Regions from separate parts of the Pseudomonas sp. P5_B2 genome, predicted to be linked through region 1. Evidence: predicted binding sites of a transcription regulator. Region 1 holds the regulator's gene; the other holds the start of a gene.

Evidence for each region. Region 1 encodes FliA, which starts transcription of late flagellar genes. Its sites were predicted from a motif close to CTAAAGTTTNNNNNNNNNNNGCCGNTAA; they were not measured.
Region 2: a site for FliA is predicted at 2,516-2,543, ahead of AC1DRJ_RS02395 (flagellin N-terminal helical domain-containing protein). Genes of this name have one in related genera too.

The regions. Positions count from the first base shown of each region.
Region 1 covers NZ_JBFULH010000006.1:464-13,128, forward strand. Annotated here, with positions in the region: gene flhA (flagellar biosynthesis protein FlhA) at 1-2,031, shown strand, start outside; gene flhF (flagellar biosynthesis protein FlhF) at 2,043-3,377, shown strand; gene fleN (flagellar synthesis regulator FleN) at 3,494-4,324, shown strand; gene fliA (RNA polymerase sigma factor FliA) at 4,321-5,061, shown strand; gene AC1DRJ_RS01695 (chemotaxis response regulator CheY) at 5,229-5,600, shown strand; gene AC1DRJ_RS01700 (protein phosphatase CheZ) at 5,623-6,411, shown strand; gene AC1DRJ_RS01705 (chemotaxis protein CheA) at 6,438-8,696, shown strand; gene AC1DRJ_RS01710 (protein-glutamate methylesterase/protein-glutamine glutaminase) at 8,746-9,897, shown strand; gene AC1DRJ_RS01715 (flagellar motor protein) at 9,897-10,637, shown strand; gene motD (flagellar motor protein MotD) at 10,653-11,543, shown strand; gene AC1DRJ_RS01725 (ParA family protein) at 11,586-12,374, shown strand; gene AC1DRJ_RS01730 (CheW domain-containing protein) at 12,402-12,665, shown strand, end outside.
Region 2 covers NZ_JBFULH010000009.1:22,555-27,539, forward strand. Annotated here, with positions in the region: partial or broken gene AC1DRJ_RS02390 (flagellar protein FlaG) at 1-302, opposite strand, end outside; gene AC1DRJ_RS02395 (flagellin N-terminal helical domain-containing protein) at 378-2,435, opposite strand; gene AC1DRJ_RS02400 (ketoacyl-ACP synthase III) at 2,679-3,605, opposite strand; gene AC1DRJ_RS02405 (flagellar hook-associated protein 3) at 3,947-4,985, opposite strand, start outside.

The sequences.
Region 1 (12,665 bases):
ATGATGATGCTGCCGGTGCCGCCGTTCCTGCTCGACGTGTTCTTCACGTTCAACATTGCGCTGTCTATCGTCGTGTTGCTAGTTTGCGTCTATGCCTTGCGGCCACTGGATTTTGCGGTGTTTCCGACCATCCTGCTGGTGGCGACGCTGTTGCGACTGGCGCTGAACGTCGCTTCCACGCGGGTGGTGATGCTTCACGGACAGGACGGGCACGCCGCCGCCGGCAAGGTTATCCAAGCCTTCGGTGAGGTGGTGATAGGCGGTAACTATGTCGTCGGTATCGTGGTCTTCGCGATTTTGATGATCATCAACTTCGTCGTGGTGACCAAGGGTGCCGGGCGGATTTCCGAGGTGAGCGCGCGTTTCACCCTCGATGCGATGCCCGGCAAGCAAATGGCAATCGACGCCGATTTGAACGCAGGCCTGATCGATCAGAACCAGGCCAAACTGCGCCGGATGGAAGTCGCCCAGGAAGCCGAGTTCTACGGTTCCATGGACGGTGCCAGCAAATTTGTGCGCGGCGACGCCATTGCCGGCCTGTTGATTTTGTTCATCAACCTGATTGGCGGCATGGCGGTCGGTATCTTCCAGCACAACATGGGCTTCGCCGACGCCGGCAAGGTTTACGCGCTGCTGACGATCGGTGACGGTTTGGTGGCGCAATTGCCATCGCTGCTGTTGTCCACCGCGGCGGCGATCATGGTGACCCGTGCTTCCGGTTCGGAAGACATGGGCAAGCAAATCAACCGTCAGATGTTCGCTTCGCCCAAAGCACTGGCCGTCGCAGCAGGTTTGATGGCGGTGATGGGTCTGGTCCCGGGCATGCCACACTTCTCGTTCCTGAGCATGGCGGCCGTCGCGGCCGGTGGTGCGTACCTGTTCTGGAAGAAGCAGAACGGGGTCAAGGTCCAGGCCGAGCAAGAGGTTAAGCGTCAACAGGAACTGCTGCCTTCGCCGGCTCGTGCCATGGAGACCAAAGAACTTGGCTGGGACGACGTCACGCCAATCGACATGATTGGCCTGGAAGTCGGCTATCGCCTGATTCCGCTGGTGGACCGCAATCAGGGCGGTCAACTGCTGGCGCGGATCAAGGGCGTGCGCAAGAAGCTGTCCCAGGACCTGGGCTTCTTGATGCCGACCGTGCATATCCGTGACAACCTTGACTTGGCACCCAGTGCCTATCGCCTGACCTTGATGGGGGTGATTCTGGCTGAGGCGGAGATTTACCCGGATCGCGAACTGGCGATCAACCCGGGACAGGTCTACGGCACGCTTAATGGCATAACCGCCAAAGATCCGGCTTTTGGGTTGGAAGCGGTCTGGATCGAAATCAGTCAGCGCGCCCAGGCGCAATCCCTCGGTTACACCGTGGTCGATGCCAGTACGGTCGTGGCCACTCACTTGAACCAGATTCTATACAAACACTCCAGCGAGCTGATTGGTCACGAAGAAGTCCAGCAACTCATGCAATTGCTGGCCAAAAGCTCACCTAAATTGGCTGAGGAGTTGGTGCCGGGCGTGGTTTCGCTGTCGCAGTTGCTCAAGGTGTTGCAGGCGCTGCTGGCCGAACAGGTGCCTGTGCGGGACATTCGCAGCATCGCCGAGGCAATCGCCAACAATGCCGCCAAGAGTCAAGATACTGCCGCACTGGTGGCCGCTGTGCGCGTCGGCGTATCCCGCGCAATCGTCCAAAGCATTGTAGGTACTGACTCTGAGCTACCAGTGATTACTCTGGAGCCAAGGTTGGAACAGATATTGCTCAATAGTCTGCAGAAGGCCGGACAAGGCTCGGAAGAGGGCGTTCTGCTGGAGCCAAGCATGGCTGAGAAATTGCAACGTTCGTTGATCGATGCCGCGCAGCGTCAGGAAATGCAAGGTCAACCGGTGATTCTGCTGGTGGCCGGTCCGGTTCGTGCCATGTTGTCGCGATTTGGCCGGCTGGCAGTCCCGGGGTTGCATGTGTTGGCTTATCAGGAAATTCCTGACAACAAGCAAGTGACCATCGTTGCGACTGTAGGGCCCAACGGCTGAGGTAGTGGTGTATGCAAGTTAAGCGTTTTTTTGCCGCCGATATGCGTCAGGCCATGAAACTGGTTCGTGAAGAACTGGGCGCTGATGCCGCCATTATTGGCAATCGCCGGATCGCCGGTGGTGTCGAGTTGACGGCTGCGCTGGATTACAAATTGTCGGCGCTGGCCCCACGTGTTCCGAACATGGAACTCGAGGAAGAGCTGCGCAAGACTCAGTCGCGCATCGTGACTGCCCAGGCCGAGTTGAGCCTGCGTGGCGACGGCGAAACCGAAGGTGACAAGACCAACAATCGCCAGTTGTTCGCCGGCCTGCCACTCACCGCCGCCGAGCCGCTGATCGAACCGACCTACGCCGAACCGCGTCCCGCAGCACCCGCCCCGGCACCTGTCGCCGGTGGCGTTGACCCACGTGCATTCGACTCGATGCGTTTTGAGCTCAACAGCCTGCGCGAACTGATGGAAGTGCAACTCGGTTCGCTGGCCTGGAATCAGCTGCAAGGCAGCCGTCCGGCCCAGGCCAACCTTTGGCGTCGCCTGCAACGCGTCGGCCTGTCCGGCCCGTTGTCCCGCGATTTGTTGGCTATGATTCCTGACATTGATGAGCCCCGTCAGGCTTGGCGCATGTTGCTGGCGCACCTGGCGCAGAAGATCGTCACACCGGAAGTCGAGCCGCTGGAAGAGGGTGGTGTGATCGCCATGGTCGGTCCTGCCGGCATGGGCAAGACCACCACCCTGGCCAAGCTCGCCGCCCGTTACGTGCTCAAGTATGGCGCGCAGAACATCGCGCTGGTGAGCATGGACAGCTTTCGCATTGGCGCACAGGAGCAGCTAAGGACGCTCGGGCGCATTCTCAATGTGTCGGTGATCCACCTCAATCCGGGTCAGTCGCTGGTTCAGGCACTGGAACCGTTGCTGCGCAAACGCGTGGTATTGATTGATACAGCGGGCCTTCAGGCCAGCGATCCGGCACTGCGTATGCAACTCGAAAGTCTGGCCGGGCGTGGCATCAAATCCAAAAATTATCTGGTGTTGGCAACCACTAGCCAGAAACAGGTTCTAACGGCTGCTTATCACAGTTACAAGCGTTGCGGGCTCGCTGGCTGCATCCTGACTAAACTGGATGAAACGGCAAGTCTGGGCGAGGTGTTAAGCCTGGCGATCAGTCACGAATTACCGGTGGCTTACCTGACTGACGGCCCGCGGATTCCGGATGATTTGCATCTGCCGCGTCGTCATCAGTTGGTCAGCCGCGCCGTCAGCGTGCAAATGCAGGAAGAGCCCAGCGAAGAAGCCATGGCTGATATGTTTGCTGATATTTACCACAGCCCGACCAAACAGGTCGGCTAAGGTAGTAATGAACAGTTTTTGTACCTACATCGATGGCCTGCCATGCATTGTTCCTTTAGCGAACGCGCAGCCAGTAATGTGGCCTCCGTCTATGCAAGACAAGGTAAAGAAATAACATGGGCAGCATGCATCCCGTACAGGTGATCGCGGTGACCGGCGGCAAAGGTGGCGTCGGCAAGACTAACGTGTCAGTGAATTTGTCACTGGCCCTGGCCGAGCTCGGCCGTCGCGTCTTGTTGTTGGACGCTGACCTGGGTCTGGCGAATGTCGACGTCCTGTTGGGACTGACACCCAAACGGACCCTGGCCGACGTGATCGAAGGCCGCTGTGAGCTGCGCGACGTTCTGTTGCAGGGGCCAGGCGGTATTCGAATCGTTCCGGCGGCGTCCGGCACACAGAGCATGGTTCACCTGAGCCCGGCTCAACACGCCGGCCTGATTCAGGCCTTCAGCGATATCGGCGACAACCTCGACGTCCTGGTGATCGACACGGCTGCGGGTATTGGTGACTCGGTCGTCAGTTTCGTTCGTGCAGCGCAAGAAGTTTTGCTGGTGGTCTGCGACGAGCCGACTTCGATCACCGACGCCTACGCGCTGATCAAATTGCTTAACCGCGATTACGGCATGAACCGCTTCCGCGTCCTGGCCAACATGGCCCAGAGCCCGCAAGAAGGCCGTAACCTGTTCGCCAAGTTGACCAAGGTCACCGATCGCTTCCTCGACGTCGCCCTGCAGTACGTTGGTGCGGTGCCTTACGACGAAAGCGTGCGCAAGGCGGTGCAGAAGCAACGTGCCGTTTATGAAGCCTTTCCGCGCTCCAAGTGCGCCCTGGCGTTCAAGGCCATCGCGCAGAAAGTCGATACCTGGCCATTGCCTGCCAACCCGCGTGGGCACCTGGAGTTTTTTGTCGAGCGCCTCGTGCAGCAGACCGCGGGACCCGTTTTATGACATCCAGTGGCTACAACCTCTACAAGATGTCGGCACGTGACGCGCAGTACGAGCTGATCGAGCGTTACGCGCCACTGGTCAAACGCATTGCTTACCACTTGCTGGCCCGTCTGCCGGCCAGTGTTCAAGTTGAAGACCTGATTCAGGCCGGGATGATCGGCCTGCTTGAAGTGTCGACCAAATACGACGCCAGCAAAGGCGCCAGTTTCGAGACGTACGCGGGCATACGAATCCGCGGCGCCATGCTCGATGAAGTGCGCAAGGGGGACTGGGCGCCGCGTTCGGTCCACCGAAATACCCGCATGGTCAGCGACGCAATTCGCTCTATTGAAGCTAAAACCGGCCGTGACGCTAAAGATCACGAGGTTGCGGCCGAACTCCAATTGAGTCTCGACGATTATTACGGGATTTTGAACGACACCCTGGGCAGCCGCTTATTCAGTTTCGACGATCTGTTGCAGGACGGCGAACACGAAGGGCTGCACGAGGATGGCGCGAGTGCTCATCTCGAGCCGTCACGCGATCTGGAAGATGAACGCTTCCAGGCGGCGCTGGCGGACGCGATTGCCAATTTGCCGGAGCGTGAGCGACTGGTGTTGGCGCTGTACTACGACGAAGAGTTGAACCTCAAGGAAATCGGTGAGGTCCTGGGGGTCAGCGAATCGCGGGTCAGTCAGTTGCATAGCCAGTGCGCGGCCCGTTTGCGGGGGCGTTTGGGGGAGTGGCGAGCGCGCTGAAGGCAGTGTGGGGACACTGCGAACGAGGCTGGTGCGGTTTTGAACGGCACCGGTCGCGATCTGTTGTGCTCCAGACAGTCATCCAATGCATTGCCGGTTTGAATGAAATGGCGTGTCCAGGTGCTGGGCGCGTTTAAGACTGCTTGGAGGTCGAATTGGACAAGAACATGAAAATCCTCATCGTTGATGACTTCTCAACGATGCGGCGAATCATAAAAAACCTGTTGCGTGACCTTGGGTTCACCAACACGGTCGAAGCCGATGATGGCACTACTGCCATTCCGGTTCTCAACAGTGGAAGCATCGACTTTCTGGTAACGGACTGGAACATGCCTGGCATGTCCGGTATCGACTTGCTGCGCCACGTGCGCGCCAATGAAAAGCTCAAGAACCTGCCGGTGCTGATGGTAACTGCTGAAGCCAAGCGCGAGCAGATCATCGAAGCGGCCCAGGCTGGTGTAAATGGCTATGTCGTCAAACCCTTCACGGCCCAGGCGTTGAAAGAAAAAATCGAGAAGATTTTCGACCGCATCGGTTGATCCACTGCGCCACGGGGGAGCTATGGAGCATAAAGAGTCTTCACTGGGCGATTTCGAATCGACCCTGAAAAAACACGCAGTGGAACTGGTCGAGAGCCTTGAAAAAGGCAGGTTCGGCGACGCTGTGCAATTGATCCATGAGCTCAATCAGACCCGTGACCGCGGCCTGTACCATGAAGTGGGCAAGCTCACTCGCGAGCTGCACAGTGCGATCGTCAATTTCCAGATTGACCCGAACATGCCGCAAGCCGAGGAAGTGTCCCAGATCACGGACGCCACTGAGCGCCTGGGGTACGTGGTCCAGCTGACCGAGGCCGCGGCCAACCGCACCATGGATCTGGTGGAAAACGCCACGCCGCTGGTCAACAGCCTGAGCCAGGAAGCCCTGGCGTTGAGCACGGACTGGAGCCGGTTCATGCGTCGCGAAGTGGGGGCGCAAGAGTTCCGTGAACTGGCCCGCCGGGTCGATGGTTTCCTGACTCGCAGCACCGAAGACAACCGGACGGTGTCGAGCAACCTCAACGACATCCTGCTGGCTCAGGATTACCAGGACCTCACCGGTCAGGTGATCAAGCGCGTGACCCAATTGGTCACCGAAGTCGAAAGCAACTTGCTCAAGCTCGTACTCATGGCCAGCCAGGTAGACCGCTTTGCGGGTATCGAACATGACCGTGCATCGATGCTGGCCGAAAAAGATCCGCAAAAACATCTCTCTCAGGGTGAAGGTCCGCAGATTCATGCCGATAAAAGAGAAGACGTTGTGTCCGGTCAGGACGATGTGGACGATTTGCTATCCAGTCTTGGATTTTAGGTTAGACCTTTAGGAGCACCCCCTTAATGAGCTTCGGCGCCGATGAAGAGATCCTTCAGGATTTCCTGGTTGAGGCCGGCGAGATTCTAGAGCAGCTGTCCGAACAGCTGGTCGAGCTGGAAAGCCGACCGGATGATGCGGACTTGCTCAATGCAATTTTTCGCGGTTTTCACACTGTAAAAGGGGGCGCCGGCTTCCTCCAGCTCAACGAGCTGGTGGAGTGCTGCCACATCGCCGAGAACGTGTTTGACATCCTGCGCAAGGGTGAGCGTCGCGTTGATTCGGAACTGATGGATGTGGTCCTTGAAGCGCTGGACGCGGTGAACAACATGTTCAGCGAAGTCCGCGAGCAAAGCCCGATCACCGCTGCGACACCTGAATTGCTGGCGGCTCTGGCCCGTCTGGCCGAGCCGCAATCGGCTGATGAACAAGCACCGGTGGCTGAAGTGGCACAGGCAACTGCCGCTGACAGTGAATCGGACGACATCACCGACAGCGAGTTCGAACAACTGCTGGACTCGCTGAATGCTATCAAGGCTGAGGCCGAAGCGCCGGTGACTGCGCCAACGCCGCTCAACAATGCCGCTGCCAGCGATGAAATCACTGATGCCGAGTTCGAGTCGTTGCTCGATCAGCTGCACGGTAAAGGCCAGTTCGTTGTTGATGCCGTGGTCGCCGCACCCGCCGCACCCGCCGCACCCGCCGCTCCCGTTGCCCCGAAAGAAGCAGGCGACAGCTGCGACATTACCGACGACGAATTTGAAGCACTGCTCGACCAACTGCACGGCAAAGGCAATTTTGCGGTGGATGCGCTGGAGTCGGCCATTGCTTCCGTGTCGGCACCGGCCGCACCGACAGCAGCCGCAGCGGGCAGCGATCTGATCTCCGATCAGGAGTTCGAAGCGCTGCTCGACGAATTGCACGGCAAAGGCAAGTTCAGCGAAGTCGGGACAGTTTCTGCCATCTCCTCCGTCGCGGCGCCAGTCGCAAAGGCGGTCGCACCGGCAGCGGTTGCCAAGGCGCCAGAGCCAAAAGCGCAAACGCCCAAACCGGTCGCCGCCGCTGCCCCGGCCCGAGCTACGGCCGCGCCGCCACCGGAAAAGCCGGCCAGCGAAGCCGAGACCACCGTTCGGGTCGATACCGCGCGTCTCGATGAAATCATGAACATGGTGGGCGAGTTGGTGCTGGTGCGTAACCGTTTGGTTCGCCTGGGTGCCAACAGCGCTGATGAGGCCATGTCCAAGGCTGTGTCGAACCTTGATGTGGTGACGGCTGACCTGCAAACCGCTGTCATGAAGACCCGGATGCAACCGATCAAGAAGGTGTTCGGGCGCTTCCCGCGTTTGGTCCGTGACCTGGCTCGCCAGCTCAAGAAAGAAATCAACCTGGAACTGGTCGGCGAAGAAACCGACCTCGACAAGAACCTAGTCGAGGCTCTGGCTGACCCGCTGGTCCACTTGGTGCGCAACGCGGTCGACCACGGCATCGAATCGCCGGAAGAACGCGAAGCCTCGGGCAAGTCCCGTGGCGGCAGGGTGGTTCTCGCGGCGGAACAGGAAGGCGACCATATCCTGCTGTCGATCTCCGATGACGGCAAAGGCATGGACCCGCACGTCCTGCGTTCGATCGCGGTAAAACGCGGTGTGATGGACAAGGACGCAGCGGATCGCTTGAGCGACACCGAGTGCTACAACCTGATTTTCGCGCCAGGGTTTTCGACCAAAACCGAAATTTCCGACGTGTCGGGTCGTGGCGTGGGCATGGACGTGGTGAAAACCAAGATTTCCCAGCTCAATGGTTCAATCAACATCTACTCGGCCAAGGGCCAGGGCTCGAAGATCGTCATCAAGGTCCCGTTGACCCTGGCGATCATGCCGACGCTGATGGTCATGCTCGGCAACCAGGCGTTTGCGTTCCCGCTGGTGAACGTCAACGAGATCTTCCACCTCGACCTGTCGACCACCAACGTGGTGGACGGCCAGGAAGTGGTGATCGTGCGCGATAAGGCGCTGCCACTGTTTTATCTCAAGCGCTGGCTGGTCCGCTCCGCCGCTCACGAAGAGCAGCGCGAAGGTCATGTGGTGATCCTTTCGGTGGGCACGCAGCGGGTCGGCTTTGTCGTCGATCAGTTGGTGGGCCAGGAAGAAGTGGTCATCAAGCCATTGGGCAAAATGCTTCAGGGAACCCCGGGCATGTCGGGCGCCACCATCACTGGTGACGGCCGTATTGCGCTGATTCTCGATGTTCCGAGCATGCTCAAGCGTTACGCCACGCGGCGTATTTGATTCTGGTGGAGCGGGGCGACTGAGCCTCGCTCCGTCTAATGGAGAGTTTATGGCTGTCAAAGTCCTGGTGGTGGACGATTCGGGGTTTTTCCGCCGCCGCGTCTCGGAAATTCTTTCAGCGGATTCGAATATCCAGGTCGTCGGTACGGCGACCAACGGAAAAGAGGCGATCGATCAGGCCCTGGCCCTCAAGCCGGACGTGATCACCATGGACTACGAGATGCCCATGATGGACGGCATCACGGCTGTTCGACACATCATGCAGCGCTGCCCGACGCCGGTGTTGATGTTCTCGTCGCTGACCCACGAAGGCGCCCGGGTCACCCTCGATGCACTGGACGCCGGCGCCGTCGATTTCCTGCCGAAGAATTTCGAAGACATCTCCCGTAACCCGGAGAAGGTCAAGCAACTGCTGTGCGAGAAGATTCTGAGCATTTCGCGCAGTAACCGTCGTGCCAACACCTACAGCGCACCGGCCCCTTTCGCCGCGCCAGCGCTAGCCCCGGCACCTTCGCCAGTGCCTTCAAACATCAGCAGTTACGGCAGTAGCGCACCGTCGCGTCCAGCGCCGGCACCGATACCGACGCGCACGCATGCGCCGGTGTCGTCCGGACCATCGTCGCCCGCCCCGAAACGCAAAGCCTACAAGCTGGTGGCCATCGGCACGTCCACTGGCGGTCCGGTTGCGCTGCAACGCGTCTTGACCCAGTTGCCGGCCAACTTCCCGGCACCGCTGGTGTTGATCCAGCACATGCCGGCGGCGTTCACTAAAGCCTTTGCCGAACGCCTGGACAAGCTCTGCCGTATCAGCGTCAAGGAAGCCGAGGATGGCGACATCCTGCGTCCTGGCCTGGCGCTGCTGGCCCCGGGTGGCAAGCAAATGATGATCGACGGCCGTGGCGCGGTGAAAATCCTGCCGGGCGACGAGCGTCTCAATTACAGACCGAGCGTGGATATCACTTTCGGTTCGGCTGCCAAGTCCTACGGCGACAAAGTTCTGGCGGTCGTACTGACCGGGATGGGCGCCGACGGCCGCGAAGGTGCTCGCCTGCTCAAGCAGAGCGGCAGCGCGATCTGGGCACAGGATGAAGCCAGTTGCGTGATCTATGGCATGCCAATGGCCATTGTCAAAGCCGACCTCGCAGATGCGATCTACGGGCTGGAAGATATTGGCAAGCACTTGGTCGAGGCGTGTATCTGATGGATGTTTTAAGCCTGATCGGCATCATCATGGCGTTCGTCGCCATCATTGGCGGCAACTACCTTGAAGGCGGCCACCTCGGTGCGCTGGCCAACGGTCCGGCAGCGCTGATCGTCCTCGGCGGGACCATCGGCGCAGCCTTGCTGCAATCGCCGATGAGCGCTTTCAAACGTGCCATGCAAATTCTCCACTGGATTCTGTTTCCGCCACGCGTTGACCTGGCCGGTGGCATTGATCGCGTGGTGAGCTGGAGCCTGACCGCCCGCAAGGAAGGTTTGCTCGGCCTGGAAGGGGTGGCCGATACCGAACCCGACAGCTACTCGCGCAAAGGCCTGCAACTGCTGGTTGACGGTGCCGAACCGGAAGCGATTCGCAGCATTCTGGAAGTGGATTTCTACACCCAGGAAAGCCGCGACATCGAAGCCGCCAAAGTCTTCGAAAGCATGGGCGGCTACGCGCCGACCATCGGCATTATCGGTGCGGTGATGGGTCTGATTCATGTCATGGGCAACCTCGCCGATCCGACCCAACTGGGCAGCGGTATTGCCGTGGCCTTCGTCGCCACCATTTATGGCGTGGCCAGTGCCAACCTGGTGCTGTTGCCGATTGCCGCCAAGCTCAAGTCCGTCGCCTTGCGCCAGTCGCGGTACCGCGAAATGTTGCTGGAAGGGATCCTGTCGATCGCCGAAGGTGAAAACCCTCGCTCCATTGAGTTGAAGCTTCAGGGCTTCATGGATTGAGGGGGGAAATGAACTATGGCTCGTCGCAGGCGACCTGAAGAACATGTAAACCATGAGCGCTGGCTCGTTTCCTATGCTGACTTCATCACGTTGCTGTTCGCGTTTTTCGTCGTCATGTACTCGATCTCGTCGATCAACGAAGGCAAGTACAAAGTCATCTCGCAAGCGTTGATCGGGGTCTTCACCGACGCTGATCGCTCCCTCAAGCCGATCCCGGTTGGCGAAGAGCGGCCAATGACCGTGACGCCGGCCAAGCCCTTGGTAAAAGACAGTGAGCAGGTCGATGCTGGCGTCGCCGGTGCCAGCGACCCGCTGAAAAGTATCGCTGATGACATTAGCGCTGCGTTCGGCGACCTGATCAGCTCAAACCAGATGACCGTGCGTGGCAACGAGTTGTGGGTCGAGATCGAGCTCAATTCCAGCCTGTTGTTCGGCAGCGGCGATGCCATGCCCAGCGATATTGCGTTCAACATCATCGACAAGGTGGCCGGGATTCTGAAGCCGTTCGACAACCCGATTCACGTCGAAGGCTTTACCGATGATCGGCCGATCCGCACCGCGCAGTACCCGACCAACTGGGAGCTTTCTTCGGCCCGTTCGGCGAGCATCGTGCGCATGCTGGCGATGCAGGGCGTCAATCCTGGGCGTCTGGCCTCCGTGGGTTACGGCGAATTCCAGCCGGTGGCCAACAACGCGACGGCAGAAGGCCGCGCGCGCAACCGTCGTGTAGTGCTGGTGATTTCGCGCAATCTTGATGTACGCCGCAGCCTGACCGGTACGGGTACCGCTCATGCGCAACCGGATGCCGCGTTGAAGCGGGCTGGCACACAAACTGCACCAACCCCGGTCAAGTCGCCGGGACGAGAGAGCGCCGTCAATTCTCCGTCACCCGCATTAACACGTTGAGCTATTTCTCGGTCGACCCTGTCGACCGGGCGGAACCTTCGAATGAGAGTCTGGGCAGTTGCCAATCAAAAGGGTGGTGTTGGTAAAACCACTTCCTCTATCGCTTTAGCCGGTCTGCTGGCCGAGGCGGGCAAACGCGTGGTCGTGGTCGATCTCGATCCGCATGGCTCCATGACCAGCTACTTTGGTTACGACCCTGACAGCCTGGAACACAGCAGCTACGACTTGTTCCTGCACAAGGGCAGCGTGCCGCAAGGTTTGCCCGGGCAGTTGTTGTTGCCCACCAGCCACGAAAGCATTTCGCTATTGCCCTCCAGCACCGCGTTGGCAACGCTTGAGCGTCAGTCGCCGGGGCAGAGTGGTTTGGGCCTCGTCATCGCCAAGAGCCTGGCCCAGTTGTGGCAGGACTTCGATTACGCCGTGATCGACAGCCCGCCATTGCTCGGCGTACTGATGGTCAATGCCTTGGCGGCGAGCCAGCAGTTGGTGATCCCGGTACAGACCGAGCATTTGGCCGTCAAAGGCCTGGAACGCATGGTCAACACCTTGGCGATGATCAACCGCTCACGCAAGCAAGCGCTGCCGTTCATCATCATTCCGACCTTGTTCGACCGCCGCACCCAGGCTTCCCTCGGAACCTTGCGGGTGCTGCGCGACAAGTACCCGGAAGAAATCTGGCAAGGCTACATCCCGGTCGACACTCGCTTGCGGGATGCGAGCAGGGCAGGGCTTACCCCTTCGCAATTCGACGGCAAGAGCCGCGGTGTTCTCGCTTATCGTGCACTGCTCAAGCAGTTGCTGGCGCATCAATCTGTTGCGCAGGTGGCTTGAGATGAACCTTTCTTGCGGGGTGCTGAAATGAATCGCCCGGTGAAAATCACCTCTCGCCCGCAATTGGCGCTCCAGACTTACCTGGACAGCTTGCTGCAGGACGCGACCGAGGAACTGGCGCCGCTCATCGAGGCGCTAGTCGAAGTGGGCGAGCCTGGAAGTATCCTCGACGAGTTTCAGGCGGCGGTGCTCGAAGAGCGGGCTCGCGATGCGCGTCCCGTGGTGGTTGCAGCCCCTGTGATTGCCCCAGTGATTGCGTCCGAGGCCAAAGCGCCAGCGCCTGTCATGGAC
Region 2 (4,985 bases), on a different contig from region 1:
AAACTCTGGGCCAACTTCAAGGCCGCTTCCGAGGGAAGCTGCCGGACCACTTCGCCACTGTCCGTGGCAATGACCTTGACCACGACCAGACCGGTCGAATCATCGATCGTAAAATTCAGTTGACGCTGTGTGGAGGTTACAAATTCCTGAATATCCTTGACCGCTTTTTCCAGCTCAGCCCGCTGAGGCTCCGAGACCTTGTCAACTGGCCGGACAGCGGGAACTTCCGGGGTGTTGCCGGCAGGTTTACCCTGAATGGCAACGGCGGGGTAAGACAGGTTCAGTTTGACACTCATGTCCATGCTGACGACCTCCCATAATCAAAAAAACGGAAGGGCATGTCGCCACGCCATTCCGTCATTCAGCTGACGCCGGAATTACTGAAGCAGTTTCAGTACCGAGGACGACAGTTGGTTGGCCTGGGACAGGATCGCGGTGGACGCCTGTTGCAGGGTTTGTTGCTTGCTCAGCTCAGCGGTTTCAGCGGCGAAGTCAGCATCCTGTACACGGCTACGGGCTGCGGTGGAGTTTTCCGAGATGGACTGCAGGTTGGCTACGGTGCTGTCGAAACGGTTTTGTACGGCACCCAGTTGCGAGCGCTGGGAGTCGAGATCTTGCATTGCACCGTCCAGTACCTGGATGGCTTGTTGAGCGCTAGCGCCATCCAGAATATTCAAGTTGGCGACGGTGCTTTCCATCTGCACAGCAGAAGTGGTGCCAGCCTTCAGACCCAATGCAAGTAAGCCACTACCGCTGCTGCCATCGGCAATGGTGATGTCTTGATCGGCGAACAGGGACAGGCCACTGCTGCCGTTAGTAGTCACTTTGCTGGCAGACACACCGGTGCTGGCGGCATTGATGCTGGCAGCGATGCTGTCCATATCGTCGCCTTTCTTGAATTTGACTTCGACGCCGTTCAGGGTCACCGAAGTGTCAGCTTGCAGGCCGGCTTTAGTTGTACCGGCATTCAGACCCAGTGCAGCCAGTGCGCCAGCGCCGGTTGTACCGGCGCCATTGTCCAGCTTGATGTTTTTGCTGTCGGCAGAGGTCAGCACCAGACGACCGTTGTCATTCTTGGCAGTAACGCCAGTCAGAGCAGTACCTTCGCCAGTAGCACCTGCACCGTTGTTGTTGATATTTTTGACAACAGCGTCCAGGTCATCGCCTTGGGCGAAGTTGAAAATAGTGCCGTTGATATCGATCTTGGCCGCGGCAGCCAGACCAGTGGTCTGAGGAGCGATGGCAACGGTGCCTGCTGTCAGCCCCAGACCGGTAAGCGTACCGGCAGTACCAGAGATGGCGAAACCAGCAGCGGAGTTCAGTTTCAGCTGACCGGTAGCGTTATCAACCGATGCGCTGACGCCAGTGGTACCGCTCTGAGCGTTAACCTTGTCAATGACGGAAGACAGGGTGTCAGTCGTAGTCAGGGCGATGTTTGTCGAACCGAGGGTCAAGTTACCAGCGGTAGACAGGGTGCCATCGCGCAGGTTCGCGGTCGCTGCACCGGTCTTGGACAACTGCGCACCACCAGCTTCTGCGAGACCCAGTTTGGCGCTCAAGAGGTCATCAGTAGCTGCGTCAACGGTGAAGGCTTGAGTACCATCCAGCTTCAGCGCACCAGTGGCGCTGTCGATGCTGGCGGTAACGCCAGTTTTCGCGGTTTCAATGTTGATCTTGGTGACAACATCAGACAGCTTGTCAGCTGCCGCTGCAACGATTGTAGTAGTGGAGGTACCAACGTTGAGAACCAGGTTACCTGCAGCGGCACCAATGGTTGGCGCGTTGAATACGCCCGCAGCTGCGACACCCACTGCCGTTGCAGAAGTGCTGCCTGCGTTGTTGGTACCGAACTTGCCGGCCGCACCGGTCACGCTCGCCTGCAGGGTAGCTAGGCCGCCAACAGCGCTAGCTTCGTTATAGCTGCCCTTCATAGCAGTGGAGCTAACGTCTTTCATGCCAAACGAAATGCTTTCGTTCGAGTTCGCGCCCACTTGGAAGCTACCGCCGGAGAAGGAGCCATCCAGCAGGTTACGACCACCGAAGGTGGTGGTATTGGCGATACGGGTCAGTTCGCCGGACAGCGCGGTGAATTCCTGCTGCATGGAGGTACGGTCGTCATCGCTGTTCGAACCGTTGGCCGATTGCAGGGCCAGTTCACGCATACGCTGCATGATGTTACCGGAGGTCGCCATGGCGCCTTCAGCGGTTTGCGCGATGGAGATACCGTCGTTGGCGTTCTTGACCGCAACGCTCAAGCCCTTGATCTGAGTGGTCAGACGGTTGGAGATCTGCAGGCCGGCGGCGTCGTCTTTGGCGCTGTTGATTTTCAGGCCGGAAGACAGGCGACCCATTGTGGTGCCCAGGGCATCGGAAGCCTTGTTCAGGTTTTTCTGAACCGAAAGAGAGGTAATGTTGGTATTAACGGTTAACGACATGACGAATTCCTCGTGGGTTGGGTGCTGCGGCTTCCGGCCCTGGCAACCGCCGGGTGTGGCCTAGAGAACCTTCGTAATAGTTATCGTCGTGAACGCAGGTTGCTTGAGGGCTTTTTTTGATTTTTTTTACTAGCACCGTGCCACCCCTCGGATTTCAAGGCGTTGAATCCCCACCCGCAAAACGCAAAACGCCCATGACCTTTCGGCCATGGGCGTTTTTTAGGCGTTATTAAAACTGGCGGATCAGCGGCGATGGATAATCGCCGAACCCCAAGACAAACCTACGCCGAAACCACTGATCGCGACCCGTCTCCAGGTTGAGTCGAACATGTGCTTTTCCAGCAGCAGCGGAATGCTCGAAGACACGGTGTTGCCGGTCTCGACCATGTCCTTGACGAACTTCTCCGGCTCGTCTTCGAAACGCCGCGCCACGGCGTCGACGATGGCCGCACTGCCCTGGTGAATGCAGAAGGCATCGATGTCCCGGGATGTGAGATCGGACTCCTCGAGCAACTGATGCAGATGCGCCGGCACTTTGAGCAGGGCAAAGTTGAATACCTGCCGGCCGTTCATGAAGAACACACCATCCGTCACCTTCAGATGGGGAGCGCCGGAACCATCGGTGCCAAACTTGGCTTTATCCAGCTTCCAGACGGCGTCTTCGCTCATCCAGGTCGCGGTGGCAGCGTCGCCAAACAACATGGTGGTGTTGCGGTCTTCGGGGTCGACGATTTTCGAGTAAGGGTCGGCGGTCACCAACAGGCCGTTTTTCAGCCCGGCTGCTTCCATGAAGCCCTTCAGGGCATAGATGCCGTATACATAACCGGAACAGCCCAGGGAAATGTCGAAGGCCGCAACAGTCGTCGGCAGACCCAGCTTGTCCTGAACGATGGCCGACGTGTGGGGCAGCCCTTCTTCATCGCCGTTCTGGGTCACAACAATCAGCGCATCGATGGATTCGCGTTTGAGCTCAGGGTTGTTGGCGAACAACGCATTGACCGCCTCGACACACAGGTCGGAGGTTTCCTGGGCCGCATCCTTGCGCGGCAGGAACGCCGAACCGATTTTCCCGAGGATGAACTCTTCATCCTTCTCGAACTTCGCGCCCTGAACATAGTTATCCAGCCCGCTCGCTGGCACGTAGCTGGCAATGCTTTTTATGCCAATCATTGTGGCTTCCCAATACTCAATAGCTGGAGATCACCGCTCGCAAGACCGAGAGGTATGACAATACTGGATTTCACCGAGCGAAAAAATACGGCGCAGACGCTCCAGAACCCTGAAAACACGCCCGGCAAGGGTCGACCCCCTGCCCATCCTTTTTTACACAATACAGTGAAGATGCGCTTTATGACTCTCAAGTCACGCATTATGAGTGGCTTGCATTAAACGTCCAGCCACAAACAAGCGATCCAGCGCACATTGGCAGACAAAAAAGTCGACGGAGAGAAAATCTGACGTAACGGACAAACCAGACAGTGCCGATATCGTAGATACCGGCACTCAGGGGATCAGAGCTTGTTGAACAGGCTCAACTGGGCAATTTTCACGAAAGCCAATTGCGAGGCTTGTAGCAGCGATTGCTGGAACGCCAGGTCGATCGAGGCCGTTGCGACATCGGTATCGCCGATTGCGGACTGCGTACTGGTGTTCACCAAGCCCATGCTGACGTTCTCGGCGCTCTGGATGTCGATGGCGTTCAATCGCGCACCTATCCCTCCACGAACGTTGTCCACCCGCTCACTGGCATTGGACAGGTTGCCGATCGCCGCATTCACCGCATCTTTTAGTTTGATTTGTGCCAGATCATTGCCATCGGACGGAGTTTCCAACACTTGGCGCAGCTGACTCAGGGTATCCAGAGCACTTTGCGTCTGGTGGCTGCTGGCACCCACCACGAACTGATCGTCTGGCCCGGGCGCACCGGTGAAATCAAGTGTCACTCCCGCCACGGTGATCGAACCACCCGCGTACGAGCCATCAGCAATCGACTTGCTGTCTGAACCCATCGGCTGGGCATACACCTTGTAACTGGTGGCGTCGGTAAATTTGATGACCACGCCACTATTGGGGAACCCGCTGACATAAGCGGCCTGGTCAGTGACACCGGAGCCGGTGATCTGAGCGGTCGATCCATTGCTCGGCGTCCGTGAGGTATTGAAGCTGTCAGGCTTGGTACCCAGTGAGAAAATATGGTCCTTGACCTCTTCGTCAGGGGTCATCGCCAGGTTGGTCACGGGATCAACGGGCGCCTTGAGTCGCAAGGCGATATCGAAGTCCACCCCCCGCAGACTGATGGTCGAACCACCCTCTTTACTTGAGTCGAAAGTACCGTTACCCGACACCTCGGCGGTGATGTCGTTACCATCCTTGTCCGCGAGAGTGAAGTGAGTACTGTCTACGAACTTCAGCTCGTAGGGTTCACCCGTGGCAAAGTTTTTGGTGTAAGCCGCTCCCGAAGCCAATATTCCGGCAGATACCGAGACAGTCCCGTCATTGGGTTTCGACGGATCGAGGATCGCCTGAGTCCGCCCCGAGTTGACCGCCGAT